DNA from 3 places in the Rhizobium quercicola genome. Region 3 is predicted to be linked to each of the others. Evidence: riboswitches for the same ligand, from Rfam matches in the RefSeq annotation. Region 3 holds a riboswitch; each other region holds the start of a gene.
The links. A riboswitch is a leader RNA that binds a small molecule or an ion and turns the genes downstream of it on or off. The one in region 3 is predicted to bind thiamine pyrophosphate.

Region 1 (10,105 bases), on a different contig from region 3:
CGTTCGTCGGCCACGCCCTTGCGCTGCACCATCATGTCGGAATAGCCGCCGGCATATTCGATCCAGCGACCGTCCGGGGCCTCCGGGTCGGCCGGCGCGATGGTGGAGGTCACCGTGCGGTCGAGGAAGTCGCGGTCGTGGCTGACGAGGATGACGGTGCCGGCGAAGCCCGCGACGATCTCCTGCAGGAGATCGAGCGTCTCGATGTCGAGGTCGTTCGTCGGTTCGTCGAGGATGAGAAGGTTCGTCGGGCGCGACAGAATGCGCGCCAGCATCAGCCGGGCCCGCTCGCCGCCGGAGAGGTTCTTGATCGGCGTGCGCGCCTGCTCGGGCTGGAACAGGAACTCCTTCATGTAGCCGGTCACATGCCGCTGCTCGCCATTGACCAGCAGCGTCTCGCCGCGTCCGTCGGTCAGGTAGTTGGCCAGCGTATCCTCGAGGTTCAGGTCCTCGCGCTTCTGGTCGAGCGTGGCGATCTCCAGATTGGTGCCGAGCTTCACCTTGCCCTCGTCGGGCGTCAGCTGACCGGTCAGCATCTTCAGAAGCGTCGTCTTGCCGGCGCCGTTCGGACCGACGAGACCGATGCAGTCGCCGCGATGCACCCGGATGGAGAAGGGCGCGACGATGGTGCGCGGGCCATAGGCCTTGGTGATCTTCTCCGCTTCGATCACCAGCTTGCCGGATTCCTGCGCGTCGGACACGCTGGCCTGCACCGAACCCTGCGGCCCCTTGTGGCCGCGATAGTTGGAGCGCAGATCCTGCAGCGCGCCGAGGCGGCGCATGTTGCGCTTGCGCCGGGCCGTCACGCCGTAGCGCAGCCAGTGCTCTTCCCGCTCGATCTGCTTGCCGAGCTTGTGCTGCTCCAGCTCTTCCTGCTCCAGCACCTGGTCGCGCCAGGCCTCGAACTGGCCGAAGCCACGGTCGAGCCGGCGCGAGGTGCCGCGGTCGAGCCAGACGGTGGCGGTCGAGACCTTTTCCAGAAAGCGACGGTCGTGCGAGATGAGGATGAGCGCGCTGCGTGTCTTCTGCAGCTCGCCTTCCAGCCATTCGATGGTCGGCAGGTCGAGGTGGTTGGTCGGTTCGTCGAGCATCAGAATGTCGGGCTCGGGCGCCAGCACCCGGGCCAGGGCCGCGCGCCGCGCCTCGCCGCCGGAGAGATCGTTCGGGTTTTCCTCGCCGCTCAGGCCGAGATGCGAGAGGAGATAGGTGACGCGATAGGGATCGTCGCCCGGCCCGAGCCCCGCTTCGGCATAGGCCTGCACGGTGGTGTAGGCCCCGAAGTCCGGCGCCTGTTCCAGATAGCGCACGGTGGAGGAGGGATGCCGGAACACCTCGCCCGACTGCGGCTCGATCAGCCCGGCAGCGATCTTCAGCAGCGTCGATTTGCCCGAGCCGTTGCGACCGACGAGGCAGATCCGGTCGCCCGGCTCCACCTGCAGCGCCGCGCCGTTCAGGAGCGGCGTGCCGCCGAAGGTCAGCACAATATCGTCGAGTTTCAGAATGGGCGGCGCCATGGTCAGGCTCCTGTCATGTCGAGGGGGCGGGCGAGAAGCATCGCGCGGCCCGTGCCGAGCGTCAGCTGCACGGGTCCTTCCGCCACGTTGGAAAGGGTGCGCGACGACCCGAAGGGCACCGCGAAACGGTCGAGCGCATAGCGCGCGCCGGCAATGGAAAGATCGGTCAGCGCATCGAGACCGAGCACGGAGAAGAGACAGCCTTTCGGCAGGTGGACCTCGGTGATGCCGGGCAGCAGCGGCACCGCCTCCTCCTCGCCCGAGGTCAGCAGCACGTCGAGCCCGGTTTCGGCAAGGTGCAGCCCGTGCAGCAGGTGCTGGAAGGCATGGTCGCTGCGCTCGCCGCCGAGCGCGCCGGCCAGGATCAGCCGCCGCGCGCCGCGCATCCGCGCCGCCGCCACGGCAATCTCGCCATCGGTCTCGTTCTTGGCCGGCGGATAGGGCTCGCGCGGAACGTTCGGCCAGGCCGCGATCAGCGCGTCCGGCGTCGAGTCGAAATCGCCGACCCAGAGTTCCGGCGTCCGCCCGATGGCCCCCGCATGCCGCATGCCGCCATCCGCCGCGATGACGCGCGTTCCGGCCAGCTGCGCGGCCAGCCGGTCGGTCATCGTCAGCGGCCCGCCGAGCAGGATGGTGAATGCGGTTGCGGTCATCGCGCTGCCATAGCGCGAAGCCGGCCCGGAGGCAAAGGTCAAAGGGCGCAAAAGCCCCAAAGATGCGGGAGGGCACGGGCGCTCGCGCACCGAGGCATCCTGCGACCTTGGATCTTGCCAAGGGGCGGGACCGCGTCTAGATCTTGGCATGCTCTAACGGGGTGCCCTTCCAACGCGACGATCCGTCGTTGCGGGACGACGGGCTGAGAGGCGCGAAACGCCAACCCGCGGAACCTGATCCGGCTAGCACCGGCGGAGGGATTAGACGGCTCGCAAGCGCTACTCCCCTTGAAACCTGTATCCTGAAGGAGGCGCGCATGCGCGGCACTTGGCTTTTCACCACCACGACCACCTTCCTTCTCGCCGGGGGCATGATGCTTTCCCTCGCCGGCGCCCAACCCGCCGGTGCCGCAGAGAAGAAGACGCTGACCGTCTACACCTATGAGAGCTTCACCAGCGAATGGGGCCCCGGCCCCAAGATCGCCGAGAGCTTCGAGAAGACCTGCGACTGCACGCTCACCTATGTCAGCGTCGCCGATGGCGTGGAGCTGCTGACGCGGCTGAAGCTCGAAGGCCCCGCCTCCAAGGCGGATGTCGTCGTCGGCCTCGACACCAACCTCGTCGCCGAGGCCAAGGCCACCGGCTTCTTCGCCCCGCATGGCCTCGACACCTCCGCGCTCACCGTTCCCGGCGGCTTTTCGGACGACAGCTTCGTGCCCTATGATTACGGCCACTTCGCCTTCGTCTACGACACGCAGACGCTGAAGAACCCGCCCAAGAGCCTGAAGGAGCTGGTCGAGGGCGGCGCGAAGGACAAGATCGTCATCGAGGACCCCCGCACCTCGACGCCGGGCCTCGGCCTGCTGCTCTGGGTGAAGTCCATCTATGGCGACCGGTCCGGCGAAGCCTGGAGCAAGCTGAAGGACCGCATCCTCACCGTCACGCCCGGCTGGTCGGAAGCCTACGGCTTCTTCACCAAGGGCGAAGCGCCCATGGTTCTCTCCTACACGACCTCGCCCGCCTATCACATGGTGTCCGAAAGCAGCGACCGCTATCAGGCGGCGGAATTCGCCGAGGGGCACTATATCCAGATCGAGGTGGCCGGCATGACGAAGGCCGCCCGCGACCCCGCGCTCGCCAAGGCCTTCCTCGCCTTCCTCGACGGCCCGCAGGCGCAGGCCATCCTGCCCACCACCAACTGGATGATGCCGGTGGCACAGCCCAGCGAGCCGCTGCCGGAGGCTTTCTCAAAGCTGGTTAAGCCCAAGACGACCTTCCTGATGAGCCCGGAGGATGTCGCTGCGAACCGCAAGGCCTGGATCGACGAATGGCTGGCTGCCATGAGCCGGAACTGATCGTCCCGTGCCCGCCGCTCGCGATCGCCGTCTGACGCGGACGCTCGGCGTGGCCGGCATTCTCGGCATCGCGCTCTTCGTCGGCGCCGCCATCCTCGCGCTCGCCTTGGCCGCGACCGGCGCGGAGACCGGAGCCACAGGCGGTGTCTTCCATGCCCCTGTTTTCGATGCCTATGTCTGGCGGGTCGCCCGCTTCACGCTCATCCAGGCCGGCCTTTCCACGCTCCTGTCGATCGCCTTCGCCATCCCCGTGGCCTTGGCGCTCGCCCGGCGGCGGCGCTTTCCGGGCCGCATCTGGATCATCCGGCTGATGGCGCTACCGCTCGGCCTGCCGGCGCTGGTCGCCGCGCTCGGCATCGTCGGCATCTGGGGCCGGCAGGGCGTGGTCAATGACGTCTTCGCCCTGCTCGATCTCGACCGGCCAGTCGCGATCTACGGTCTGGCCGGCATTCTCGTCGCCCATGTCTTCTTCAACATGCCGCTGGCCGTCAGGCTGCTGCTGTCGGGGCTGGAGCGCATCCCCGGCGAATACTGGCTGGTCTCCGCCAATCTCGGACTGTCCGGCCTTTCTCTCTTTCGCTTCATCGCATGGCCGGTCATCCGCGGCCTGCTGTCGGGCATGGCCGGCCTGATCTTCATGCTGTGCGCCACCAGCTTCACGCTGGTGCTGACGCTCGGCGGCGGCCCTGCCGCCAGCACGCTGGAGGTCGCGATCTATCAGGCCCTGCGGTTCGACTTCGATCCCCCGCGTGCCATCGCGCTTTCCGCGCTGCAGATCGCGGTGACGGCCGTGCTCCTGCTCGTTCTTCGCTGGATGACCCCGCCCGCAACGGAGGGCTTCACGACCGGCCGGCCGGTGCGCCGCTTCGATGGCCGGTCACGCTCGGCCATTCTCGCCGATGGCCTCGTCATTGCGCTCGCCGCCCTCTTCGTCGCGGCACCACTCGCCTCCGTCCTCGTTTCGGGCCTGGCCTCCGACCTCGGCAAACTGGCATCCGACGCCCAGGTCCATCGCGCACTCGTCACCAGCCTCGGCATCGCTGCGGTGTCGGCGGCCTTGTCGGTGGCGCTGGCCACCATCATGCTGACCACGCGCCAGATCCTGCTGTCGCAGCGCCGGCCGGGCCGCTTCGCCCATCTGTTTTCGGGCAGCGTCGCCGCCGGCACGTCGCTGGTCCTTCTCGTGCCGCCGGTCGTCATAGGGGCAGGATGGTTTCTGCTGCTGCGACCGTTCGGCGACGTCGCCCGCTTCGCACCGGCGGTCGTCACGCTCATCAACACGCTGATGGCGCTGCCCTTCGTCACCCGCGTGCTGGCCCCGGCCATCGCAACCCATGCCGCCCGCACGGGACGGCTGACGACGAGCCTCGGCATATCCGGCTGGTCCCGCATCGTGCTGATCGACTGGCCGGGCCTGCGCCGCCCGCTGCTCATGGCGCTCTCCTTCGCCGCAGCCCTGTCGCTGGGCGATCTGGGCGCCGTCGCGCTGTTCGGCTCGCAGGATATGGTCACCCTGCCCTACCTGCTCTACAGCCGCATGGGCAGCTACCGCACGACGGACGCCGCCGGCCTCGCCCTTCTTCTCGGCTTCGTCTGCGTCGCCCTCACCATCCTTGGAACCGCCCGCGAAAGCCTGAGGGAGCGTGCATCGTGACAACCCTCGCCATACGTCTCGAGAACGTCGCGGTCCGCTTCCCCGGCCATCCCGTCCCGCGCACGCTTCTCTTCGATGCCGCCATCGAGCGCGGCAGGATCACGGCCGTCACCGGCGCCTCCGGCTCCGGCAAATCCACCCTGCTCAACCTCGTCGCCGGTTTCGAGACGCCGGACGCAGGCCGTGTCAGCATTCTGGGCGCGGACGCGACCCCGATCCCGCCCGCGCTCCGCCCGGTCTCGGTCATCTTCCAGGAGCACAATCTCTTTGCCCATCTCGACATCGCGACCAATATCGGCCTCGGCATCAGCCCGTCCCTAACGCTGGACGGCGATGATCGCGCACAGATCGAACAGGCGCTGGGGGATGTCGGGCTTGCGGGTTTCGAACGGCGCCTGCCGCCGACGCTGTCGGGCGGCGAACGGCAGCGGGTGGCGCTCGCCCGCGCCCTCGTGCGCCGGCGCCCGATCCTGCTGCTCGACGAACCCTTCGCCGCACTCGACCCGGGCTTGCGGCAGGAAATGGGAGATCTTCTGGCGGCCTTGCAGGCGAAGGAGGCCAGCACGATCCTCCTCGTCACGCACCATGCCGACGACGTGCGTCGCCTCGCCGACCGGGTGCTCTTCCTCGACGACGGCAGGGTCGCGCTCCACGAAGAGGCCGACGCCTTCCTGCGCCGGAGCGAACCGGCAGCCGTCGCCCGCTTCCTTGGCGTCCCGTCGAAAGGTGCCTGAACCGCATCCGGCGCCCATGCCACAATTTGACCGTCCGCCTGTGGCACCCGCGATGGAGCCGGGCCGGCCCGGCGGAGAACGGCAGCTTTTTTCCGCAAACCGACCGGCTTTGCGGAATTATGCAGTAGGCATGGGCGGCACGAATAGGCTAGATCGGGCTCTGGGAAACGGAGCGATTGCACGTATCCCAGGATGTAGGGCGGCTCTGCCGGAACTGCCGCAAGAGCGTTCGGCACGCCGCCGGACGCGAAGATGGGCTGAGGCATGACGGTGAACGAGCGGAACGAGCGGAACGGCGGGCACCTGTCGGCCCGTGGCATTGCAAGCACCCTGCGCGCGTCCGTCGCCGGCCTCGCTCTGCTGGCGCTCGCCGGTTGCCAGACCGCCATCGAACAGAGCTACGAGCCGAGCGTCTCCCCCTCCGCCACGCCGCAGATCGTCGACGAGGTTCAGAAGAACGATCCCCGCGCGCAGATGGGCGCCCGCGAACATCCGCGAATCGTCGCGAGCTACGGCGGCGAATACAAGGACGAGAAGACCGAGCGGCTGGTCGCCCGCATTACCGGCGCCCTGACGGCCGTGTCCGAAAATCCCAACCAGTCCTATCGCATCACGCTGTTGAACTCTCCGGCCATTAATGCCTTCGCCCTGCCCGGCGGCTATCTCTACGTCACGCGTGGCCTGCTGGCGCTGGCCGACGACGCCTCCGAGGTCGCTGCCGTGCTCTCGCACGAGATGGCGCACGTCACCGCCAATCACGGCATCCAGCGCCAGCAGCGCGAGGAAGCCGAGGTCATCGCCAGCCGCGTCGTGTCGGAGGTTCTCTCGAGCGACCTTGCCGGCAAACAGGCGCTTGCTCGCGGCAAGTTGCGGCTCGCCGCCTTCTCGCGAAACCAGGAGCTGCAGGCCGACGTGATCGGCGTGCGCATGCTGGGCGAAGCGGGCTACGACCCCTATGCCGCCGCACGCTTTCTCGATGCCATGGCCGCCTATAGCCGGTTCTCCTCGGTGGACCCGGAAAACGACCAGAGCATGGACTTCCTGTCGAGCCACCCGAACGCGCCGCAGCGCGTGGAGCTCGCCCGCCGCCACGCCCGCGCCTTCGGCCCCGAGGGCACGACCGGCGACCGGGGCCGCGACTATTTCCTCGATGGCATCGACGGCCTGCTCTATGGCGACAGCCCGCAGGAGGGCTATGTCCGCGGACAGACCTTCCTGCATGGCAAGCTCGGCATCCGCTTCGACGTGCCCGCAGGCTTCCAGATCGACAACAAGGCGGAAGCGGTGCTCGCAACCGGCCCCGGCGAGATCGCCATCCGCTTCGACGGCGTGGCCGATACCCAGCATCGCAGCCTGACCGACTATATCGCCAGCGGCTGGGTCACCGGCCTGCAGCCGGAAACGATCCACGCCATCACCATCAACGGGCTGGAGGCCGCGACCGCCCGCGCCTCGGCCGAGCGCTGGGATTTCGACGTGACGGTGCTGCGGATCGACACGCAGATCTACCGCTTCCTGACGGCGGTGCCCAAGGGCATGCCGTCGCTGGAGCCGACGGCCGATGTGCTGCGCAACTCGTTCCGCCGCATGAGCCCCCAGGAAGCCGCCGCGCTGAAGCCCCTGCGCATCCGCGTGATCACCGTCGCCCCCGGCGATACGCTGGCGACCCTGTCGGCCCGCATGATGGGCACCGACCGCAAGCTCGATCTCTTTCGCCTGATCAACGCCCTGCAGATCACCTCGACCATCAAGCCCGGCGACCGCATCAAGATCATTTCGGAGTAGAGGCCCGCACGAAAAAGCCCACCGGTGTGGCGGGCTTTTTCGTTTTCATCTGTCGTCGATCGGTCTTAATGGGCCGTCAGCGCCAGTTCCGGAGCCTGGGCGACGAGAGCGACCTTCAGCTTTTCCAGGGCCCGCGTCTCGATCTGACGGACGCGTTCCTTGGAAATGCCGAGATCGGCGCCGAGTTCCTCGAGCGTCGCGCTGTCTTCCGACAGACGGCGGGCGCGGATGATCTTCATTTCGCGGTCGTTCAGCTGCTCCAGCGCATGGCCGAGCCAGTTCTTGCGCCGCTCCTGATCGATCATGTCGGTGACCTGCTCGTCCGGCAGGGGGGCCGCGCAGGCGAGAAGGTCGAGGCGCTCGCCGCTGTCGGCATCGCCCGAGGAGATCGGCGCCTGTAGGGAAGAGTCGCTGCCGGACAGGCGGGCATCCATGGTCTGCACGTCGGCAAGGCTGACGCCGAGGGCCGAGGCGATTTCCTCATGAACGGCGCGCGCCGTCAGCTGGCTGTTGCCCTGGGCCAGCTTGGCGCGCAGGCGCCGCAGGTTGAAGAAGAGCGCCTTCTGAGCCGAGGACGTCCCGCCGCGCACGATCGACCAGTTGCGCAGGACGTAATCCTGCATGGAGGCCCGGATCCACCAGGTGGCGTAGGTCGAGAAGCGGACGTCGCGGCTCGGCTCGAAACGGGCGGCGGCTTCCAGGAGACCGATATGGCCCTCCTGCACGAGATCGCTCATCGGCAGGCCGAAGTGCCGGAACTTTGCAGCCATAGAGATGACGAGGCGCATATGCGCCATTGCGATCTTGTTGCGCGCGTCCTGATCCTGATTGTCCTTCCAGGCCTGCGCCAGAAGCTGCTCCTCGCCCCGCTCCAGATAGGGAGCCGCCATGGCAATCTTGATCATGCGCCTGTCTGCAGAAAGATTTTTCATTGGCTACTCCATGACGGGCACGTGACCGTGCCTCCGGGCTGGGCTTGGGGAGACGGTATTGCGAGGGTGGAAGACTTGACCTGCAATCGAGACGCCCTAATTCTGTTGTATGAGACGACGCCAAGCGGATGGACATCGGTTCGATCTGGGCCCAACCGGGCGCTTGGCCAGTCGATCGGACGTTTCATAACGCCTGCTTTTCACAAAAGTTCCGTCCGCCAACGCCGATGTGCAGCGTCGCGGCGAATTTGTGAGGTCCGGTCACCGCTGGCTTCGACTCCGACCCGTCCTCCTGCGCCCTGCCGCCCGCCCGACATCACAAACGATGCCTTGTGCGCAGTGCGAATTCGCGCTTGCCGATCTCGTTAAAATACCGTTAATTTCGCCGCTGCCGGGCAGGATGCCGCGGCGTGACGAAGATGGGACGGACAGGGTCGACGCGCAACATGAAGACATTGTCCATCGAAGTGCGCCCCGGCCTGCCGAGAGACGCCGCCGAAATTTCCCAGGTTCACCGCCTCTCCTGGCTGCAGACCTATTCCGGCCTCATCCCCCATCGCCCGCTCAACGAAATGGTCGATCGCCGCAATGCGGCTTGGTGGCGCAAGGCGACCGGCGGCCCCTCGACGCTGCTGATCATCGAGGTTGCCGGCGTCATCGCCGGCTATGCAACGCTCGGCCTGTCGCGCGCCCGGGCCCTGCCGCAGGAGGGCGAGGTCTACGAGATCTACTTCCGCCCGGAATATCAGGGCATCGGTCTCGGCCGCATCCTCTTCGGCGAGGCGAGCAGCCTGCTGACGTCGCTCGGCTGCCGCGGCCTGGTCGTCTGGTGCCTGGACGATTGCGCGCACGCCGGCCGCTTCTTCCGCAATGCCGGCGGCCGCGACATCTGCGAAGGCATGGAGGATTTCGGCGGCAAGAGCCTGAAGAAGATCGGCTACGTCTGGAACTGACGGCGCTCCGGAAAGCGCGACGAATGGCGCCGCCGGGTTTGCGCGCAGACCCGGAATCGACGAAATGTCCGCTCTTTAACCTCTTTGCCTACAAATGAACGCTTCAGACCGCCGCTGATATTGCACAACGGCAGGTTTGGCTTTATCGGACGTCAGTCCCACTTCAGGAGCATGGAGGCTTCATGCGTATTGACGCAATCTCGATCGGAAAGAACCCGCCGGAAGACATCAATGTCATCGTGGAGGTTCCCGTTGGCGGTCATCCGATCAAGTACGAGATGGACAAGGAAGCCGGCACGCTCGTCGTCGACCGCTTTCTCTATACGCCCATGACCTATCCGGGCAATTACGGCTTCGTGCCGCACACGCTGTCGGACGATGGCGACCCGATCGACGTCCTCATCGCCAGCACGCGCCCGCTCGTTCCCGGCTGTGTCATCAACGTCCGCCCGATTGGCGTGATGATGATGGAAGACAATTCCGGCAAGGATGAAAAGATCATCGCCGTGCCGAGCGCGCACCTGA
Region 2 (10,105 bases), on a different contig from region 3:
CGGTCATGGTCGGCACGAAGAGCGCGGCCGACGACAAGACCAGGCCCGTGGGCACCGGCCCCTTCACCTTCGTCAGCTGGACGAAGGGCGACCGGGTGGAGCTGGCCGCCAACCCGAACTACTGGAACAAGACCGTCAAGGTGCGGCTTCAGGCCGTGACCTTCCGCTTCATCCCCGACGCGCAGGCGCAGGCGGCGGCGATCACCACCGGCGGCGTCGATGCCTTTCCCGAGTTCGCCGCGCCCGAGCTGATGGAGAGCTTCAAGGACAAGGCCGATCTCGTGACGGTCATCGGCAACACCGAGCTGAAGGTCGTCGCCGGCATGAACAATGCCCGCAAACCCTTCGACGACAAGCGCGTGCGGCAGGCGCTGATGATGGCGATCGACCGGCAGACCGTGATCGACGGCGCCTGGTCCGGCCTCGGCACGGCCATCGGCAGCCATTACACGCCGAACGATCGCGGCTATATCGATCTCACGGCCAAGCATCCCTATGACGTCGAGAAGGCCAAGGCGCTGCTGGCGGAAGCGGGCTATCCCGACGGCTTTGCCTTCACCATCAAGACGCCGCAGATGGCCTATGCGCCGCGCAGCGCCGAGGTGATGCAGGCCATGCTGGCCGAGATCGGCGTGACCATGACCATCGAGCCCACCGAATTTCCGGCCAAATGGGTTCAGGACGTCTTCAAGGGCGGCGACTACGACATGACCATCGTCGCCCATGCCGAGCCGATGGACATCGACATCTACGCCCGCGACCCCTACTATTTCCACTACAAGAACCCGGCCTTCTCTGAGATCATCGACAAGGTGGAAGCGACAGCCGACCCGGCCAAGCAGGATGCGCTCTACCAGGAGGCACAGAAGATCCTCGCCGAGGACGTGCCGGCCCTGTTCCTGTTCGTCATGCCCAAGCTCGGCGTGTGGAACGCCAAGCTCAAGGGTCTCTGGGAAAACGAACCGATCCCGTCCAACGTGCTGAGCGAGGTCTATTGGGAGGAATGAGAGCGAGCGTGTCTTGCCTGATGGCGGCCGTGGAGGCGAGGGGATGCCGTCGCCTCAAGTCCCTTCTCCCCATTTCGATGGGGAGAAGGTCGCGGCAGCGGGATGAGGGGCGGGCTTGCGGCAGGCTCCGCGCGTCGTGGCGGCCCCTCACCCTAACCCTCTCCCCGCCTGCGGGGAGAGGGGACGTGGCAGGCGCATCGGTCGAGGGTGTGGAGGGCGTTTGCCACGGGTGCCTTCTCCCCATCCCGATGGGGAGAAGGTGGCGGCAGCCGGATGAGGGGCGGGCTTGCGCCATGCTTCGCGCTTCGCGGCAGCCCCTCACCCTAGCCCTCTCCCCGCCTGCGGGGAGAGGGGACGTGGCAGGCGCTTTCGTCGTGCGTGTGGAGGGCGTTTGCCACGGGTGCCTTCTCCCTATCCCGATGGGGAGAAGGTGGCGGCAGCCGGATGAGGGGCGGGCTTGCGCCATGCTTCGCGCTTCGCGGCGGCCCCTCACCCTACCCCTCTCCCCGCCTGCGGGGAGAGGGGGCGTGGCAGGCGCATCGGTCGAGGGTGTGGAGGGCACGAGCCACGGGTCCCTTCGCCCCATCCCGATGGGGAGAAGGTGGCGGCAGCCGGATGAGGGGCTGGCCACAGGCGCAACGGCCGGGATCGAGCCAACTGTATCCTTGCACCTTGTTCCGTGTCGGGCCACCTTATGACCGGCCTGCTGCTGCGGCGGGTCGCGAGCCTCTTTCTGACGCTCCTCGCCGTCTCCGCGCTGATCTTTCTCGTCATGGATGTGCTGCCGGGCGATCCCGCAGCGATCATGCTGGGGACGTCGGCGACGCCGGAGACGCTGGAGGCGTTGCGGCGGCAACTGGGGCTCGATCAGCCGCTGGTGCTGCGCTACCTGTCATGGCTCGGCGGTGTCGCGACCGGCGATCTCGGCATGTCCTACACCTATGGCGTGCCCGTGGCCGGGCTGATCGCCGAGCGGCTGGCGGTAACGCTTCCGCTCGCCTTCATCGCCATTCTCCTTTCGGTCGCCATCGCCGTTCCGCTCGGGGTCGCCTCGGCCGCCCGGCGCAACGGTGCCGTCGATTATGCCGCGGGCCTGCTGTCGCAGATGTTCATCGCGGTTCCCGGCTTCTGGGTGGGGTTGCTGCTGGTGCTGGTCTTTTCCGTCTCGCTCGGCTGGGTGCCGTCGGGCGGCTTTCCCGGCTGGCGGGCGGGGATCGTGCCGGCGCTGGGCGCGCTGGTGCTGCCGGCCATCGCGCTCGCTCTGCCGCAGGCGGGCGTTCTCACGCGGGTCACGCGCTCGGCGGTCATCGAGGTGATGAACGAGGATTTCGTGCGCACCGCGCGTGCCAAGGGCCTGCCGCGCCGCACGGCCCTGTGGCGGCATGCGGTGCCGAATGCGCTGGTGCCGGTCGTCACCATTCTCGGCCTGCAGTTCACCTTCCTGATCGCCGGGGCGGTGCTGGTCGAAAACGTGTTCAACCTGCCGGGCCTCGGCCGTCTCGCCTTGCAGGCTCTGTCCCAGCGCGACATCATCGTCATGCAGGATGTCGTCCTGTTCTTCGCGGCATTGGTCATCGTCATGAATTTCCTGGTCGATCTCTCCTATCTCGCGCTCGATCCGCGCCTGCGGAAGCGCGCATGAGCGCGGCTTCGCCCTCCGATACACGCCGCGCCGCGCCATCCGGTGACCGGCTGAGGCGCGCGGTGGCGCGGGGCAATCTCCTGATCGGAAGCCTGCTGATCGGCCTCATCGGCGCGGTCGCCCTCATGTCGCTCGTCTGGACGCCGCTGCCGCCGGGCAAGCTGCAGATCGTGCAGAAGCTCAAACCGCCGCTCGCGCAAGGCCTGCTCGGCACCGACCATCTCGGCCGTGACGTCGCCTCCATGCTCATGGTCGGCGCGTGGAATTCCCTGTCGATCGCGGTGCTGGCGGTCACGATGGGTGCGCTCGCCGGCACACTCCTTGGCGTGACCGTCGCGGCGCGGCGCGGCTGGTTCGAGGCGATCATGATGCGGGCGAACGACGTGATCTTCGCGCTGCCGCCCATTCTCTCGGCCATGATGCTCGGCGCGCTGCTCGGCACCGGCCGGCGGACCGCCATCATCGCCATCGCGGTCTTCATGGTGCCGGTCTTCGCGCGGGTGACGGCCAGTGCCGCCCTGCAGGTCTGGTCGCGGGATTATGTGCTGGCGGCGCGGGGCGCGGGCAAGGGCGGTGTCCGCATCACGGTCGATCACGTCCTACCCAATATCGCCAATCAGATCATCGTGCAGGTGACGATCCAGCTCGGTCTTGCCATCCTCACCGAGGCGGGCCTGAGCTTTCTCGGTCTCGGCATGGCGCCGCCGGCGCCGACCTGGGGGCGGATGCTCGCCGACGCCCAGACCTATCTCGGCCGCGCGCCGTGGCTCGCCATCCTGCCCGGCCTTGCCATCGCGCTGACGGTGTTCGGCTTCAACATGCTCGGCGATGGCCTGCGCGACCTGCTCGACCCGCGCGAGAAGGGTCGCCGATGACGCCGCCGCTGCTTCAAATCGAAGATCTCGCCATCTCCATCGACCGTCCCGGCGGCGGGCGGCAGCCGATCCTGACCGATATCGATATCACGCTGCGTGCTGGGGAGACGCTCGGCATCGTCGGCGAAAGCGGATCGGGAAAGTCGCTGCTGTCGCTTGCCGTCCTGGGGCTTCTGCCCCCGGTCGCGCACGCGACGGGCCGCATCCTGCTGGAGGGGCGCGACCTTCTGGCGATGGACGAGGATGCGCTCTGCTCTGTGCGCGGTCGCCGCATCGGCATGATCTTCCAGGAGCCGCTGACGGCGCTCAATCCCGCCATGACAGTCGGGGACCAGATCGCCGAGGGGCTGGTGATCCAGGAGGGCCTGTCCTGGCGGGCAGCGCGGCGCGAGGCGATCACGCTGCTCGACCGCGTGCGCATGCCGGATGCGGCGCAGCTGTCCCGCGCCTATCCGCACGCGCTGTCCGGCGGGCAGCGGCAGCGGGTCGGCATCGCCATCGCGCTCGCCATGAAGCCCGCGCTGATGATCGCAGACGAGCCGACGACCGCGCTCGACGTAACGGTGCAGGCCGAGGTGCTGGATATCCTCGACGATCTCACCCGCGATGCCGGCATGGCGCTCATTCTCGTCAGCCACGACCTCGGCGTCATCGCCCGCATGTGCGCCCGCACCCTCGTGCTCTATGCCGGCCGGCGCATGGAGGAGGGGGCGACGCGCGATGTGCTGACGGCGCCGCTCAACCCCTATACGCGCGGGCTGTTGCGCGCCGTTCCGCGGCGGCAGGCGCAGGGCGGGAGGCTTGCCACTATTCCCGGCACGGTGCCGTCCTTTGCCGCGCTTCCGCCCGGCTGCTGTTTTTCCGACCGCTGTCCCGACGTCATCCCCGCCTGCCATGCAGGCGAGCCGGCATGGACGCGCCCCGCATCCGGCCGCGGCGTCCGCTGCATCCGCGCACACGGGGCGGCCGCGTCGTGAGCCCGGCGCCGCTTCTCGATATCCGCAGGCTGTCGCGCGACTATGCAAGCGGCGGGCTGCTCGGTGGCAAGCACGTGACCCGGGCGCTCGCCGAACTGAGCATGACCGTCGCGCCGGGCACGATCCACGGCATCGTCGGCGAGTCCGGCTGCGGGAAATCGACGCTTGCCCGGCTGGTCATGGCGCTCGACCGTCCGACCTCCGGGAGCGTTCATTTCGACGGCGAGGATCTCTTCCGCCTTTCGCAGCGCGACCTGAAGCGCAAGCGGCGCGACTTTCAGATGGTGTTCCAGGACCCTTTCGGCTCGCTCGATCCGCGCCAGACGGTCGGGCGCATCGTGGCCGAGCCGCTGCATGTGCTGGAGGGGTCGCCGGGCCGGGCCGAGCGCCGCGACCGGGTGGCGGCGATGCTCGAGGCTGTGGGTCTCGCGCCCGACCATGCGGACCGCTATCCGCATGCGTTTTCCGGCGGGCAGCGCCAGCGCATCGCGATTGCCCGCGCGCTGATCACGGAGCCGAAGCTGGTCGTGGCTGACGAGGCGGTGTCCGCGCTCGATCTCTCGGTGCAGGCGCAGGTGCTGAACCTGTTGATGGACCTGCGCGATCGGCGCGGGGTGACGTTCCTGTTCATCACCCACAATCTCGCGGTCGTCGATGCCGTGGCCGACCGGGTGGGCGTGATGTATCGCGGGCGTCTGGTGGAGAGCGGTCCGGCACAGGCCGTTTTCGCCCGCCCGCTGCATCCCTATACGAGGCTGCTGGCCGATGCCGAGCCGGATGTGACCCGCTTCGGCCGGCCGGAACGACCGCCCGTCCTTGTGGCGGCGCCGATCGATGCCGAGGTCGGCTGCAGCTTTCGCAATCGCTGTCCGCTCGCCGTGGCGCGATGTGCGACCGAGCGGCCGGAGCTGCGCGCGCTTGCGGGCGGGCCGCAGATGGGCGAACGGCAGACGGCCTGCCACCGCGCCGAAATGCTGCTGGAAACGACCACACCGGGATGATGGAGACGATATGACCGACCTTCTCGACAGCACCATCCCGCAGTTGCGCGCCCGTTTCGCGGACCGCACGCTGTCGCCTTCGGAATACTGGCAGGCGGTCGAGGCGCGGATTGCGGCCTTCGAGCCGTCCGTCGCGGCGCTTTATGCCTACGACCCGGACGACGCGCGGGCACAGGCGGCGGCGTCCACCGCCCGCTGGCAGAAGGGCGCGCCGCTCGGGCCGCTCGACGGTATTCCCGTGACGCTGAAGGAACTGATCGCGACGAAGGGCACGCCGGTGCCGCTCGGCACCGCGGCGACGGTTCTGACGCCGGCGGAGGCGGATTCGCCTGTTGCCGCGCGGATGCGGGAGGACGGCGCGGTGATCTTCGCCAAGACCACCTGTCCCGACTACGGCATGCTCTCCTCCGGTCTGTCGAGCTTCCACCCCTTGAGCCGCAATCCGTGGAATACGGCGATGAATCCCGGCGGCTCGAGCGCGGGTGCGGCCGCGGCCGGTGCCGCCGGCTACGGACCGCTGCATATCGGCACGGATATCGGCGGCTCCGTTCGCCTGCCGGCCGGCTGGACGGGGCTGTTCGGCTTCAAGCCGAGCAATGGCCGTATCCCGATCGATCCCTATTATGTCGGGCGTTGCGCGGGGCCGATGACGCGGACGGTCGAGGATGCGGCCTTTGCCATGGCCACGCTGTCGCGGCCGGACGGGCGGGATGCCACGAGCCTGCCGCCGAACACGATCGACTGGATGGATCTCGACATCGACGTCCGCGGCCTGCGGATCGGCCTGATGCTGGATGCCGGATGCGGTCTCGAGGCCGAGCCGGAGGTGAAGGCGGCGGTGATCGCCGGCGCCCGGCAGTTCGAGGCGGCAGGGGCCGAGGTGATCGAGGTCGGGCCTGTGATGACGCGGGCGATGCTGGATGGGCTCGACGATTTCTGGCGGGCGAAGTTCTGGGGCGACATCCGCGGCCTGCCTGTGGAACGCCGGGCGAGGATCCTGCCCTATATCCATGCCTGGGCCGAGCGGGGGGCGGACGTCACCGGCGTGCAGGCCGTCGCGGGTTTCGGGCAGACGATGGCGATGCGGAAGGCGGCGGCCAGGCTGTTTTCGACGGTGGACGCCGTCCTCTCGCCCACCAATCCGGTCGTGTCCTACCCGGCCGACTGGGCCTCGCCGACCAACGATCCGGAACGGCCCTTCGAACACATCGCCTTCACCGTGCCGTGGAATATGTCGGAACAGCCGGCGGCCTCGATCAATGCCGGCTTTTCCGCCTCCGGCATGCCGATCGGCCTGCAGATCGTGGGGCCACGTTTTGCGGATCTCACGGTGCTGAAACTCTCGAAGCTGTTCGAAACCCTGACGGGCGGTATCCGCCGGTGGCCGCGCCCGGGCTGAGCGGCTTTACTCGGCGGCCACGATATCGGGGCGTTCGAGGTTGACGGCGATGTGCGGCCAGAGCGGTTCGGTGTCGGCGATGAGCGCCGTCGTGCCGGCGGCGATCCAGGGAATGTCGGTGCCGGGGCGGGTGCCGATGCGCACCTCCAGCCCGGCCTCGCGGGCGATCACGGCACCGCCGGCGATGTCCCACAGGGTCGTGTACATCTGCAGATGGCCGTCATAGGTGCCGCGCGCGGCAAAGAGCAGGCCGATGGAGGTCGAGCGGATCGACTGGACGACCCAGCCGGCATGGCGCAGGCCGACCGTCAGCGCCGCAACCTCGTCGGCCTCGTTCGGCGAGGCGTCGCCGAGCGACATCACGCGCACATCCTCGAACGGCACGGTGCGGGTGAAGGGCTGGCCGTTGCGCATCAGCCCGGTGCCGTCTGCGGCAGCGTAGATCTCGCGGAACACCGGCATGGCGACGACGCCGAGATCGGGCCGGCCATGGGTGACGTGGCCGAGCGAGATGCCCCACAGCGGCGAGCCGCGCAGGAAGTTCGCGGTTCCGTCGATCGGGTCGATGATCCAGTAGGCATCGCCACCCGTGCCGCCCATCTCCTCGCCGACCACGGCCTCGCCCGGAAAGGCTTCCGCCAGCCGCGCCCGCACCAGATGCTCGACGCTCGTGTCGGCCTCGGTCACGAAGTCCTGAAAGCCTTTGGCGCCCGTGGCGATCGTCGCGCGGGTCTCGAAGAAACCGAGCGCCATCTCCATCGCGTCCGCGATCACCGCAACGGCCTTTTCCAGCCGGGTCTGCGTCGTCGTCATGCCGGATACCCCTCTTCCGTCTCGGGCGCTGCCCCTGTCGCCTCCGTCGTCTCTATCGCGGCTTTTGTGCACTGCGCAAGCGCGTGGTTCTGCTCGGTAAACTCTCGCTTTCGCATAAGGGCGTTAGAGGCAACCATCGTCGGGGCGGAATCGGAGGTCGGTCACGTGAGCCTCGCGAAAAGGCGTCAAATGGATTGACAGGAGGGCCAAAAGCGTGGATTTTCCGCGCACTTCCGAGGGGGGCACCGAACGGTGCTGAGATGGGCGTTGAGCCTGGACCCTTGAACCTGATCCGGGTCATACCGGCGTAGGAACGGAAACAGGTGTCCGCTCACGGCCCTTTCTCTCTTCTCCGCTTCGCCCGGATCTCCGTCGCCCTTGTGTGGAGATCGCCGATGCCGTTGCCTGTTCGTCTGTTTCCCCCGCCGCGCGATACCGGTCTCTAGGCATGCGCGCGTTTCACGCGGCACTCGGGCTCGGCGTGCTGGTTCTCATCTGGCAGGCCGGCACGGCCGTGTTTTCGCCGCCGGCCTATCTGCTGCCGTCGCCGCTGGCTGTCGCCGCGGTATTTCGGGAGCAGTCGGCGTTTCTTTTGTCCCAAAGCCTCGTCACGCTGTCGGAAATCCTGATCGGGCTCGTCGCGGGCGCGGCGCTCGGTGCGGGCACGGCGTTCGTGCTGGCGGCGAGCCCGCGCATCGGGCCGTTCGTCTGGCCGACGATCCTCATCCTGCAGGCGTTGCCGGTCTTCGTTCTCGCGCCGATCCTCGTCGTCTGGCTCGGCTTCGGCATGGCCTCGAAGGTGGCCATGACCGTGCTCATCATCTTCTTTCCCGTCGCCTCGGCCTTTGCCGACGGGCTGAACCGGACGGAACGGGACATCGTGGATGCCGTGTCCCTGACGCAGGCCTCGCACTGGCAGGCGCTCGTGTCGGTGCGGGCGCCGCTGGCGCTGCCGAGCCTCGTTTCCGGCCTGCGCGTCGCCGCCCCGCTGGCGCCGCTCGGCGCCGTCGTCGGCGAGTGGGTCGGTGCGTCCGCCGGTCTCGGCTTCGTCATGGTGCAGGCCAATGCCCGCATGCAGACGGCCACCGTCTTCGCCGCCATGGTCGTGCTGGCCGTCATGACGCTGCTCCTGCGCCTGCTGGTCGATCTCCTCACCGCCCGCCTTGCGCCCTGGGCGCGGGAGGGCGATCGCCTTCATCCCGAACATCGATCCTCTCAACCCGTCCCATCCCGGAGATCTGCATGATCCGTCTTCTCGTCGCGACGATGCTTGGCCTGTCCAGCCTTTTCGCCTCCACCTCCGCGCAGGCCGCCGACCCGCTGACCGTGCTGCTCGAATGGTTCGTCAATCCCGACCATGCGCCCCTGGTGGTCGCGCAGGAGAAGGGCCTGTTCGCCGAGGCGGGGCTCGATGTCACGCTGGTGCCGCCGGCGGACCCTTCCGTCGTGCCGCGACTCGTGGCGGCAAAGCAGGCGGATATCGGCATCCACTACCAGCCCAATCTCTATCGCGACCATGAAGCGGGCCTGCCGCTCGTGCGCTTCGGCACGCTGGTGGAGACGCCACTGAACACGGTGACGGTGCTGGCGGACGGGCCGATCAAGAGCCTGAAGGACCTGAAAGGCCGGAAGGTCGGCTATTCCGTCTCCGGCTTCGAGGATGTGCTGCTGCAGCGCATGCTGGCGTCCGAAGGGCTCGGCAAGGACGATGTCGAGCTTGTCAACGTCAACTTCTCGCTCTCGCCGTCGCTGATCTCGGGCGCGGTCGATGCGACGATCGGCGGTTATCGCAATTTCGAACTGACGCAGATGAAGCTCGAGGGACATCCCGGCCGCGCCTTCTTTCTGGAGGAGCACGGTATCCCGGTCTATGACGAGCTGGTCTTCGTCACCCATCGCGATCTCGTGACCGATACCCGGCTGCCGCGCTTCCTGTCGGCGGTCGAGGAGGCTTCCATCTTCCTCACCAACCATCCCGACGAAGCCTGGGCGCTGTTCGCCAAGGCCTATCCCAACCTCAACGACGAACTGAACCGCACCGCCTTCTTCGATACGCTGCCGCGCTTCGCCAAGCGTCCCGCTGCGCTCGATACCGGCCGCTATGCCCGCTTCGGCGCCTTCATGCAGGAGGAGGGGCTGATCGCTAAGGCGCTCGAGGTTTCCGATATCGCCGTGGAGCTGAAATGAGCGCGATCACGGCACAGGCTGTCGCGGACATGCTGGCGCGGGTGCGGCAGGCGCGGCCGCGCGTGCATTGCCTCATGAACAGCGTGGTGCAGAAGTTCACCGCCGACGGCATCACGGTCATCGGGGGCTTGCCCTCGATGACCGGATCGCTGGAGGAGGTGGAAAGCTTCGTCGGCCGCGCGGATGCGCTGACCGTCAATCTCG
Region 3 (10,105 bases):
GCCGGCGATCAACAGGATGCCGATGCCCGAGGACACGAGCAATTTGGTTCCGACCTTCATATTCTGCAGTACTGACATCAGGATCTCCTGGGGATGAAGCCCGCTGCCTCTGTCCGGGCGGCGGACGCCGGGCGGCACACTCATTCTGCCGGCGGCTCTGGGACACACGGAGGTCATGTCCGTATGCATCATGCGAAAGCGGCGGCCCCGCTTGGGGGTCGCCTCGACGACGAACCGGGCGGAGCCGCCGGTCGTCATTAGCGGTCATGCGCGCGCATCGGCGACCGCGGGCGCGGCGTTAGCCGGAGGATGAAACATTGCTCATGGCGACCTTCTGGCGGAACGGATGGCCGTCGGGCGGCAGGGCGCGACACGCGTTTTCCCGTCGCCGAACGCGATGCGCGATCATCGGATTTATGTGTTGTATTTCAGATAATCCTTGATTTAAGAAGGGCATAGACCCTGCGCTTTCGACGCGAAAAATGGGTCGTTTCCAACGCAGCGTGCCGGGCCAACTCTGGATTTGACCGAAAACCGGTCACGGACCGCCGGCATCGACGGCCGGCGGCCGGGGAGATGACGCGCAATGCCGACGACAGGACTTTTCGGGCGCGAGACACCCCCCGCCGGGCCGGGCCGGGAGAGCGCCCGCCCGCGCCCGTCGGGCATTTCCTCGCGGCATTTTCTCAAGCTGGTGGAGGATCAGGGCCGGGTGGGCTTCTGGTCGATCGATTTCGGCATCGGCGACATCAACGGCTCGGTGGGGCTCTTCCGCCTTCTCGGCCTCTCGCCCTTCGCGCGGCTCGACTTCGCCGATGTGGTGCGCATGATCCACCCGGCCGACCGGGGCGCGAACGCCGATATGCTGGCGGTGATCCGCGCCGGACAGGCGATCGAGCGGGAGTTCCGCATCATCCGCCCCGATGGGAGCCTGCGCTGGATCCAGAACACGGCGGAGGTCCTCGTCGATCCCGACGGCGTGCCCCTGCGCGCGCTCGGCATGATGACGGATGTCACCGAACAGCACGAGGCGCGGCTGATGGCCGGCGAGGGATGGCAGAGCTACCAGCGCCTGATCGCGGCCATCGCCGCCGTCAAATGGCGCATGCTGCCCGACGGCAAGATCCTGTCTCTGCTGAAATGGGAGGAGCTGACGGGCCAGACGCTGGCGGCGGCGGACCATTGGGGCTGGCTGGAGGCGATCCACCCGGACGAGCGCGAGGAGGTTCGCGCGCTCTGGGCCGATTGCACGCGCACGGGGCAGCCCAACTCCGTCGATCTGCGCATCCGGTGCCTGGACGGCGCTTTCCGGCGCTATCTGATGCGCGGCGCGCCGCTCTGCAACGCGGACGGTGCCGTGCGGGAGTGGATCGGCGTGCTCATCGAAACGGCGCCGCTGCCGTCGGCGGCGTCGCGCCTGGCGGTCCTCCAGACGCTGGACGGCGCCCATATCCGGGCGGCGCGGGCGCTTCTGGACTGGAGCGTGGAAGATCTGTCGGCCAAGGCCGGCGTCTCCGTCTCCACCATCCGGCGGCTGGAACATGGCACGGGCAACCGCACGCGGCTGCCGCATGTCGAAGCGCTTCGCGAGGCCCTGCAGACGGGCGGCGTCCGCTTCGGCCTCGGTTCGCAGGGCGAGATCGCGGTCAGCCTCGGCCGGCGCGAGGGCTGAGCGCCGGCGCCGGGCGAGACGGGCGGACCCGGGGGTGCGGCCGCTGCGCCCGCCGGTCCGGGCGGCTCAGAACTCTTCCCAGCTTTCCTGCAGCGCGGCGTTGCCGGCGACGGCGCGGGTCACCTGTGCGGCCGGATGGCGGACCGGTGCGGCGGCGGTGTGCGGGGCCGGACGCCCGGAGGCACCCCCCGATGCGCGCGGCGCTGCCCGCGTCGGGGTCGGGCCGGCCGCCATCGCCGTGGCGGTGAGGCGCAGAGCGGTGCCCAGCTGGAACTGCGCGATCAGCGCGCGCAGCCGGCCGCTTTCCGTGGCGAGCGTCGCGCCGGCGGCGCTGGTCTCCTCGACCATGGCCGCGTTCTGCTGGGTCACCTGGTCCATCTGGTTGACGGCCGTGTTCACCTCGGCCAGACCCACCGACTGTTCGCCCGCCGATGTGGCGATCGAGGCCATGTGCTGGTTGACGGTGATGATGTAGCCTTCGATCAGCCGCAGCGCCTCGCCCGTGTCGCTGACCAGCCGGACGCCGTTCTGCACTTCGTTGGAAGAGGTGCGGATAAGGTCCTTGATGTCCTTGGCGGCCTTGGCCGAGCGCTGGGCGAGCTCGCGCACTTCCTGCGCGACGACCGCGAAGCCCTTGCCCGCCTCCCCTGCCCGCGCCGCTTCCACGCCGGCATTCAGAGCCAGAAGATTGGTCTGGAAGGCGATTTCGTCGATGACGCCGATGATGTTGGACACCTCGTTGGACGAGGCCTCGATCTTCTGCATCGCATCCACCGCATTGGCGACGACACGACCGGACTGGGCCGCGCTGTCATTGGCGAGAATGGCGACCTTGCGGGCCTCGTCGGCGCGCTTGGAGGAATTGGTGACGTTGACGGTGATCTGGTCGAGAGCGGCGGCGGTTTCCTCCAGCGACGCCGCCTGCTGCTCGGTGCGTCTGGAGAGATCCTCGGCGCTGCTGCTGACCTCGCGGCTGCCGGTGTCGATGGCGTCGGTGGCCTGCGCCACGGCCGCGAGGGTCTGCGACAGCTGCGTCACCGCGGCGTTGAAATCTGCGCGCAGCGTCTCGAAATCGGCGGCGAAGGGGTCGGCCAGCTGGAAGGTCAGGTCGCCATCGGCCAGATGCCGCAGGCCTTCGCCCAGGCCCGATGTCGCCTGCGCCATGTCGGCGGCGCGCCTGCGATCGGCTTCGGCCTTGCGCTGGCGTTCCTCCTCGCTCAGGCTGCGGTTGGCGGCGGCTTCCTGTTCCAGCCGCATGCGGGCGACCGTGCTGTCGCGCAGCACCTCCAGCGAGCGCGCCATGTCGCCGATCTCGTCTTTCGCGGTCGTGTCGGAGAGATCCGCATCCACGCGGCCCGCCGCAATCGAATTCGTCGCGGCGATGACCTTGCCGAGGCGGTTGCGGAAGCGGTTGGCGAGCGCGGTGGCGACGGCGATCAGAAGCACGGTGGCGATGCCGACGACGACGAGCGAGGTCAGGGCAAGGCTCTTCAGCCCGGCGAACAGCGCGGGAACGGGCACGGAGACGACCGTGTACCAGGTGGTTCCCGGAAGGATGTTGACCGGCACGGCGACGGCGAGGTTCTGCGATCCGTCGGCATTGGCCATCTCCACCGGCGTGCCGGGACGCGCGACCACCTGTTCCCAGGCCGCCGCATCGAGCCCGGAGTCCTTCAGCGACTTGCCGAGCAGCGCCGGATCGGGATAGGCGACGATGCTGCCGCTCTGGCTGATCAGCGCGACGAAGCCGGCACCCAGGGGCTTGAGGCTCGAGAGATCCCGGGACAGGCTGTCGAGGGCGGTATCCACACCGGTGACGCCGACGAAGCGGCCGTCCTTCAGCAGCGGCACCATGAAGGAGGTCATGAGCACGTTCTTGCCGTCAATGGCATACTGATAGGGCTCGGTGAAGAAATCCCGGCCGGTCTGCTTGGGCACCTGATAATAGTCGCCGGCGCCGGGCTTGTCGTAGTCGATCAGCGGATCGTGCAGGATGGTTTCGCCCGAGCGCGCGAAATAGGGAACGTAGCGGCCGGTCGCATCATGGCCGGGCTTGCCCTTGAACGCGGCATCCTTGCCGTCGAACGCGTCGGGCTCCCAGCCGGTGCTGACGCCGACGGCCGCGGGCGTGTCGATCAGCAGCTGGCGCAGAAACGCATCCGTCTCCTCGCGCGAGGGGGCGCCGGTCCGCGTGGCGGCGACGAGATAGGAGCGCATGTTGAAGCTCAGCGCCTTCAGCGCGCCGAAGCGGGTCTCGACATTGGCGGCGCTGGTGGCGGCCGCATTGGTCATCTCGGCGATCGAGCGGTCCCGCACCTCGTGATAGGCGAGGTAAAGAAGAATGCCGGCCGTCGCCACCGTCGTGGTGACCCCGGTGGCGACGATGGCGAACATATTGCGGCCCGTGGCCGTTTTCGGGAACATCCGGCGTCTCCAAACGAGGTCTTTGCTTCAACGGTTCGGCGATAGACTTGGGCACGCCATCGTAGGCGACGGCACGGTTCTGTCCATTCTGCCAGTTTTACAAAGGTTTGGTTGAAATACGCTTAACGCAACCGCCGCACCGTGATGTGGGCAAGCTCCGTGGCGGCGTTTACCGTATCGCTGCGAGGTCTACCTGATATTTAGGGTAGAAACGTCTGTCGTCTCCGGCGGAATGTCCAGGGAAGGACGCGACGGGACCGAAGGCATACTGTATTGCCCCCTCCCCTCTTCTTGTCCGCGCGGGTCAGAGGCGATCTGGCCGCCGCGCCGACGCGCGTCGTTCGGCAAGAACGAGCAGCCGGCCGAGCGCCATCAGCGCGATGCCGATCGGCACGGCGGGGGTGGTGGTGAGCGTCTGCAGGACGGCGAGGAAGACATAGGGGTGGATGCCGGTGATCAGCGCCAGAGGCACGAGACCGGCGACGAAGATCAGAAGACCCGCGAGAATGGTCGCCCCACCGGGAGACCGCAGGCAGCCGAAGAGGAGAAGGAGCAGGAAGAGGACGGCGACGAGGGTTCCCATGACAGCCTTTCGCACGGTTCGGACCATGCGCCATTGAACCCTCGCAGCGGGAGAAAGGCAAGGCGCGGGTTTCGAAGCGGCAGGTCCGGTTTCCGGGAGGGTCGGCGTGCCGGCAGGCACCTCGGCCCCGTCTGTCAGCGAAGCGGTCTTGCGCGGGCAGCACGACACGCCGTCGGTCCGGGTCGAGCCCGGAGCGACGGCGTGTGCGAACCCGCCTTCAGACCACGTCGTGACGGTGAGCAGATGTCGCCTTGGCGCATCCGAAGGCCAACGACCGGAACCGTCTCACGCCTCCCCTTCCCGCCCCGGGCCCGCTCCGACGCCTGCGCCCTCTCCCTCTCCCTTGCCCTCGCCGACGGGCATGTAGAGATCGCCGCCATCGCGGTATTTCGCGGCCATGGCCGCCAGACCGTCCTTCTGGGCTTCGGCGCGGATGTCGTGGGAGATGCGCATCGAACAGAATTTCGGGCCGCACATGGAGCAGAAATGCGCGACCTTGTGCGCCTCCTTCGGCAGGGTCTCGTCATGGAAGGCGCGGGCCGTATCGGGGTCGAGCGAGAGGTTGAACTGATCCTCCCAGCGGAACTCGAAGCGTGCGCGCGACAGCGCATCGTCGCGCAGGCGGGCGGCCGGGTGGCCCTTGGCGAGGTCGGCGGCGTGGGCGGCGATCTTGTAGGTGATGACGCCGGTCTTCACGTCGTTGCGGTCGGGCAGGCCCAGATGCTCCTTCGGCGTGACGTAGCAGAGCATGGCCGTGCCGAACCAGCCGATCATCGCCGCCCCGATGCCCGAGGTGATGTGGTCGTAGCCGGGCGCGATATCGGTGGTGAGCGGCCCGAGCGTGTAGAACGGCGCCTCGCCGCAAACGGCCAGCTGCTTGTCCATATTGGCCTTGATCTTGTGCATCGGCACATGGCCGGGCCCTTCGATCATCACCTGGCAATCGTGGCCCCAGGCGATCTTCGTCAGCTCGCCCAGCGTCTCCAGCTCGGCGAACTGCGCCGCGTCGTTCGCATCGGCGATCGAGCCGGGGCGCAGCCCGTCGCCCAGCGAGAAGGAGACGTCATAGGCGCGCGCAATCTCGCAGATCTCCTCGAAATGCTCGTAGAGAAAGTTCTCCCGGTGGTGATGCAGGCACCACTTGGCCATGATGGAGCCGCCGCGCGAGACGATGCCGGTCACCCGGTTCACCGTCAGCGGGATATAGGAGAGCCGCACGCCGGCATGGATGGTGAAATAGTCCACCCCCTGCTCCGCCTGCTCGATCAGCGTGTCGCGATAGACCTCCCAGGTAAGATCCTCGGCGATGCCGTTGACCTTTTCCAGCGCCTGATAGAGCGGCACGGTGCCGATGGGCACGGGGGCGTTGCGCAGGATCCAGTCGCGGATATTGTGGATGTTGCGGCCGGTGGACAGGTCCATCACCGTATCCGCCCCCCAGCGGATGGCCCAGACCATCTTGTCCACCTCCTCCGCCATGGACGAGGTCACGGCGGAATTGCCGATATTGGCATTGATCTTCACGAGAAAATTCCGGCCGATGATCATCGGCTCGAGCTCGGGGTGGTTGATGTTGGCGGGAATGATCGCCCGGCCCTCCGCCACCTCGCGCCGCACGAATTCCGGCGTGACGACATCCGGGATGTGGGCGCCGAAACTCTCGCCGTCGCGCTGCAGGGCCGCGATCTGCGCCTGCCGCCCGAGGTTTTCGCGGATGGCGACGAACTCCATTTCCGCGGTGACGATGCCGGCGCGGGCATAGGCGAGCTGCGTCACGGCGCCGCCTGCGACCGCCTTTCGCGGCCGGGCGCGAAGGGGAAACGCGGGCGTCAGGCGGTCGCCGGCGACGAAGCCGTTATCGGCCGCAGTCACCGCCCGGCCTTCATAGGCCACGGTGTCGGCACGCGCGGTGAGCCAATCGGTGCGCAGGCGCGGCAGGCCGCGATCGATGGAGACGGCATAGGCCGGATCGGTATAGGGGCCGGAGGGATCGTAGACCGTGACCGCGGGTTCGCCGGCGGTTGGGTGCAGCGCGATCTCGCGCATCGGCACGCGCAGGCCGGGATGAAGGATCCCGGGTTTGAACACCTTGGTCGAGGCGGGCAGGGCGCCGGTGGTCACGCTCGGCAGGGGGGTGGGAATGGCAATCGTCATGGCAGGCTCTCCGGGTTGGAGACCCAGTCCGCCTGGCGACGAGAGCCGAGAAAACGCGATGCCGGCCACAAGGCGAGGGATCGCCGGAGAGCCTGCAAGCGCCTCACCGTCCCTCCGCCAGTATGAACTGGATCAGGTTCAACGGGTCACTGCGCGTACAGCAGTATCTCAGCCCCTTGGCGGGACCCCCCTGGTGAATATGCGGAAGGTTGCATGGAGCCGTGGCCATGGTCAAGCCGGCTTTTGCCGATGGCGTCCGGCTGTCGCGGGGTGGATGGCGCCCGTTCGATCACCACCGTGAATCGATCGGCCCGGATCGATTCACAAGTCTCGTTGGACCTCGGCTTCCCGGCGCGCGACTCTCTGCCCATGACCCACGCATCCTACCGCCTGCATCTGGAACGCTGCGACCCCGCGCGCAACATGGCGCGCTTCTACGCCCTGTCGCTCGAACCCTCGCTCTTCGGCGAGATCGTGCTGGTGCGCCGCTGGGGACGGATCGGCGCACCCGGCCGATCGCGCCTCGAGGTCTTCGCCGACGAGCGGGCGGCGGTAACAGCGATGATGGCGCTGCTCAGGCAGAAGCGGGCGCGCGGATATGCGGTGGGGCAGTGGGGTTTGCGGCCGGTGGCGCGGCGGAGTTGACAGCTGTCAACTTTCGATAGGGCGCAATGCACTTTGTCACGGCATCCAAAGTTGACAGCTGTCAACTTTGAAGGCGTGCGTTCCCGCGGGGAGAAAAACGGCCAATCCGCCTTGTTCTTCAATGCCACCGGCCTCGATTTTTCCCCGCGGTTCGCCGACCCCTTATCCTGTCGGGGCTGCGAGGCGGGAAAAGGCGGTGCCGGACCGCTGTGGACAGGCAGAAGGATTCGGATTTGGGCATCCAGAAATCGCTTGACGCGACTCAGCAACAGACCTCAACCTCTAACGGCTGGAGACGAATATCGACGGCTCCGGCGTAACAGGCCGTCCCCTCTGTAGATGACGCGCCCCGACGTATACACTGATGCATGAGAATCGCCGCCGACGGCACCAACCGGACGACAGGATCGGCCATCCGCCCACGGGAGACCAGTGCGGCGGGGCCCCGTGAGCCCGGAAACGATGAGGAAAGACGCAACATGGCCCCAACGGCCCACACGACACGCACCGGCCCGAAGGACGCGGCGCCGGCACCATCGGCGGATCTGACGATCGCGGCGGATGCGAGCGCGCTGTCGGAACAGCTGAAGGCGATGCGCGAGCGGCTGTTTCCGCCGACCTCGACGAAGACGCTTCGGCCGTTCTCCTCCGGCGAGGCGGCCAAGCTGATCGGCGTTTCCGACGGCTATCTGCGCCAGCTGTCGCTGGCCGGCGAGGGGCCGCAGCCGGAAACCGGCGCCGGCGGACGGCGCTTCTATTCGCTTGCCGATATCAACGCGCTGCGCCTGCACCTGTCGGAACAGGCGCTCGCCAAGGGCAACGCCGCCAAGGCGCGGGCCTATCTGCCGCGACGGGATGCGGCGGCCGGCGAACGGCTGCAGGTCATCTCCGTCACCAATTTCAAGGGCGGCTCCGGCAAGACCACGTCGGCGGTGCATCTCGCGCAATATCTGGCGCTGACCGGCCACCGGGTGCTGGCCATCGACCTCGATCCGCAGGCCTCGCTGTCGGCGCTGTTCGGCTACCAGCCGGAGCTGGATCTGACCGGCAACGACACGCTCTACGGCGCCATCCGCTACGATGCGGAGCAGCGGCCGCTGTCCGATGTGATCCGCCAGACCTATTTTCCCGGTCTCGACCTCGTGCCCGGCAATATCGAGCTGCAGGAATTCGAGCATGTGACGCCGCAGGCGCTGGCCGACCGGCAGTCCGGCCGCGAGGGTGCGGCGGGGGGCGGGCCCTTGTTCTTCGCCCGCATCCAGGCGGTGCTCGACACGGTGGAGGCGGATTACGACGTGGTCGTGATCGATTGCCCGCCGCAGCTCGGCTATCTCACGCTGTCGGCGCTCTGCGCCTCCACCTCCGTCATCGTCACCGTGCATCCCCAGATGCTGGACATCGCCTCGATGAACCAGTTCCTGTTCATGACGGCCGACCTGCTGTCGGTCGTGCGGGATGCCGGGGGCACGCTGAATTTCGACTTCCTGCGCTACCTCGTCACCCGCTTCGAGCCGAATGACGGGCCGCAGGCACAGATCGTCGGCTTCATGCGCTCGCTGTTCGGCGAACGCGTGCTGACGGCCCCCATGGTGAAATCGACCGCCGTGTCGGATGCCGGTCTCACCAAGCAGACGCTCTACGAGGTCGGCCGCGAGAACTTTACCCGCGCGACCTACGACCGGGCGGTGGAATCGATGAATGCCGTCAACAGCGAGATCGAAGCGCTGGTGCATGCGGTGTGGAACCGCTGACGGACTGTGGCGACCGGCGAGGGGGCGATCGGCCCCGGACCCGGTCGGATCGGCAGACAGATGAAGCGAGAGGCCTCCGGGCCGGAATCGCGGGAAGGAACGGAATGATGGCGGGGAACCGCAAGAGCGAGTTGAAGGCGTTGTTCGGGGGCGGGCTGAGCCCGGCCGACGTCGCGCGTGCGGCTGGCGCACGCCCGTCCGGCGAGAGCGACGGGGCCGCACCCGAGCGCAAATCGGCCGACGGGTCGCAGACGGCCGGCACGGCTACGGGCGGCACGGGCCCGGCAGGGGAGGGCGCGACGCCGGTTCCCCCGGCCCGCAGCGCCTCCGGCGCCGTCAAGGCCATGGGACTGTCGCTGAACGCCATCACCCGCGAGGCCGAGGAGGCGCGCGTGCTGCGCCAGGCGCTGTCGGACGGCGAGCGCGTCGTCGGCATCGACCCCGCGCGGATCGAGGCCTCCTTCGTCGAGGACCGGCTCGTGATCGACGGGCCGACGGACGAGGATTTCGAGGCGCTGGTGGAGAGCATGCGCGAGGCGGGCCAGCAGGTGCCCGTGCTTCTGCGGCCGCATCCGGACAAGCAGGGCGTCTACCAGACGGCCTATGGCCACCGCCGCATCCGCGCCGCCGCCCGGCTCGGCCGCCCGGTCAAGGCGATCATCCGCGCGCTGACCGACGACGAGCTGGTGCTGGCGCAGGGCAAGGAGAATGCCGAGCGCCGCAACCTCTCCTTCATCGAGCGCGCTGTGTTTGCCCGCAACCTCACCGAGCGCGGTTTCGACCGCAAGACGATCGGCGATGCGCTGGCCGTGCAGAAGAGCGAGCTGTCGCGGCTGATGCAGGTGGCCGAGGGCGTGCCCGACCGGTTCATCCGCT

Region 1: another riboswitch for thiamine pyrophosphate. It lies ahead of thiB (thiamine ABC transporter substrate binding subunit); the one in region 3 lies ahead of thiC (phosphomethylpyrimidine synthase ThiC).
Region 2: another riboswitch for thiamine pyrophosphate. It lies ahead of LRX75_RS09475 (ABC transporter permease); the one in region 3 lies ahead of thiC (phosphomethylpyrimidine synthase ThiC).

Annotation. Positions count from the first base shown of each region.
Region 1 covers NZ_JAJOZR010000002.1:269,695-279,799, reverse strand. The annotation lists gene LRX75_RS04750 (ABC-F family ATP-binding cassette domain-containing protein) at 1-1,514, opposite strand, end outside; gene LRX75_RS04745 (thiamine diphosphokinase) at 1,517-2,167, opposite strand; TPP riboswitch at 2,315-2,445, shown strand; gene thiB (thiamine ABC transporter substrate binding subunit) at 2,539-3,522, shown strand; gene thiP (thiamine/thiamine pyrophosphate ABC transporter permease ThiP) at 3,554-5,176, shown strand; gene LRX75_RS04730 (thiamine ABC transporter ATP-binding protein) at 5,173-5,910, shown strand; gene LRX75_RS04725 (M48 family metalloprotease) at 6,175-7,695, shown strand; gene LRX75_RS04720 (RNA polymerase factor sigma-32) at 7,761-8,627, opposite strand; gene LRX75_RS04715 (GNAT family N-acetyltransferase) at 9,074-9,580, shown strand; gene ppa (inorganic diphosphatase) at 9,763-10,105, shown strand, end outside.
Region 2 covers NZ_JAJOZR010000005.1:209,609-219,713, reverse strand. The annotation lists gene LRX75_RS09510 (ABC transporter substrate-binding protein) at 1-1,007, shown strand, start outside; gene LRX75_RS09505 (ABC transporter permease) at 1,702-2,649, shown strand; gene LRX75_RS09500 (ABC transporter permease) at 2,775-3,524, shown strand; gene LRX75_RS09495 (ABC transporter ATP-binding protein) at 3,521-4,501, shown strand; gene LRX75_RS09490 (ABC transporter ATP-binding protein) at 4,498-5,502, shown strand; gene LRX75_RS09485 (amidase) at 5,513-6,901, shown strand; gene LRX75_RS09480 (inositol monophosphatase family protein) at 6,908-7,714, opposite strand; TPP riboswitch at 7,941-8,045, shown strand; gene LRX75_RS09475 (ABC transporter permease) at 8,163-8,960, shown strand; gene LRX75_RS09470 (ABC transporter substrate-binding protein) at 8,957-9,901, shown strand; gene LRX75_RS09465 (hydroxyethylthiazole kinase) at 9,898-10,105, shown strand, end outside.
Region 3 covers NZ_JAJOZR010000006.1:125,537-135,641, forward strand. The annotation lists gene LRX75_RS10740 (methyl-accepting chemotaxis protein) at 1-78, opposite strand, end outside; gene LRX75_RS10745 (PAS domain-containing protein) at 587-1,672, shown strand; gene LRX75_RS10750 (methyl-accepting chemotaxis protein) at 1,739-4,096, opposite strand; gene LRX75_RS10755 (hypothetical protein) at 4,401-4,679, opposite strand; gene thiC (phosphomethylpyrimidine synthase ThiC) at 4,965-6,833, opposite strand; TPP riboswitch at 6,925-7,035, opposite strand; gene LRX75_RS10765 (WGR domain-containing protein) at 7,203-7,478, shown strand; gene repA (plasmid partitioning protein RepA) at 7,958-9,229, shown strand; gene repB (plasmid partitioning protein RepB) at 9,334-10,105, shown strand, end outside.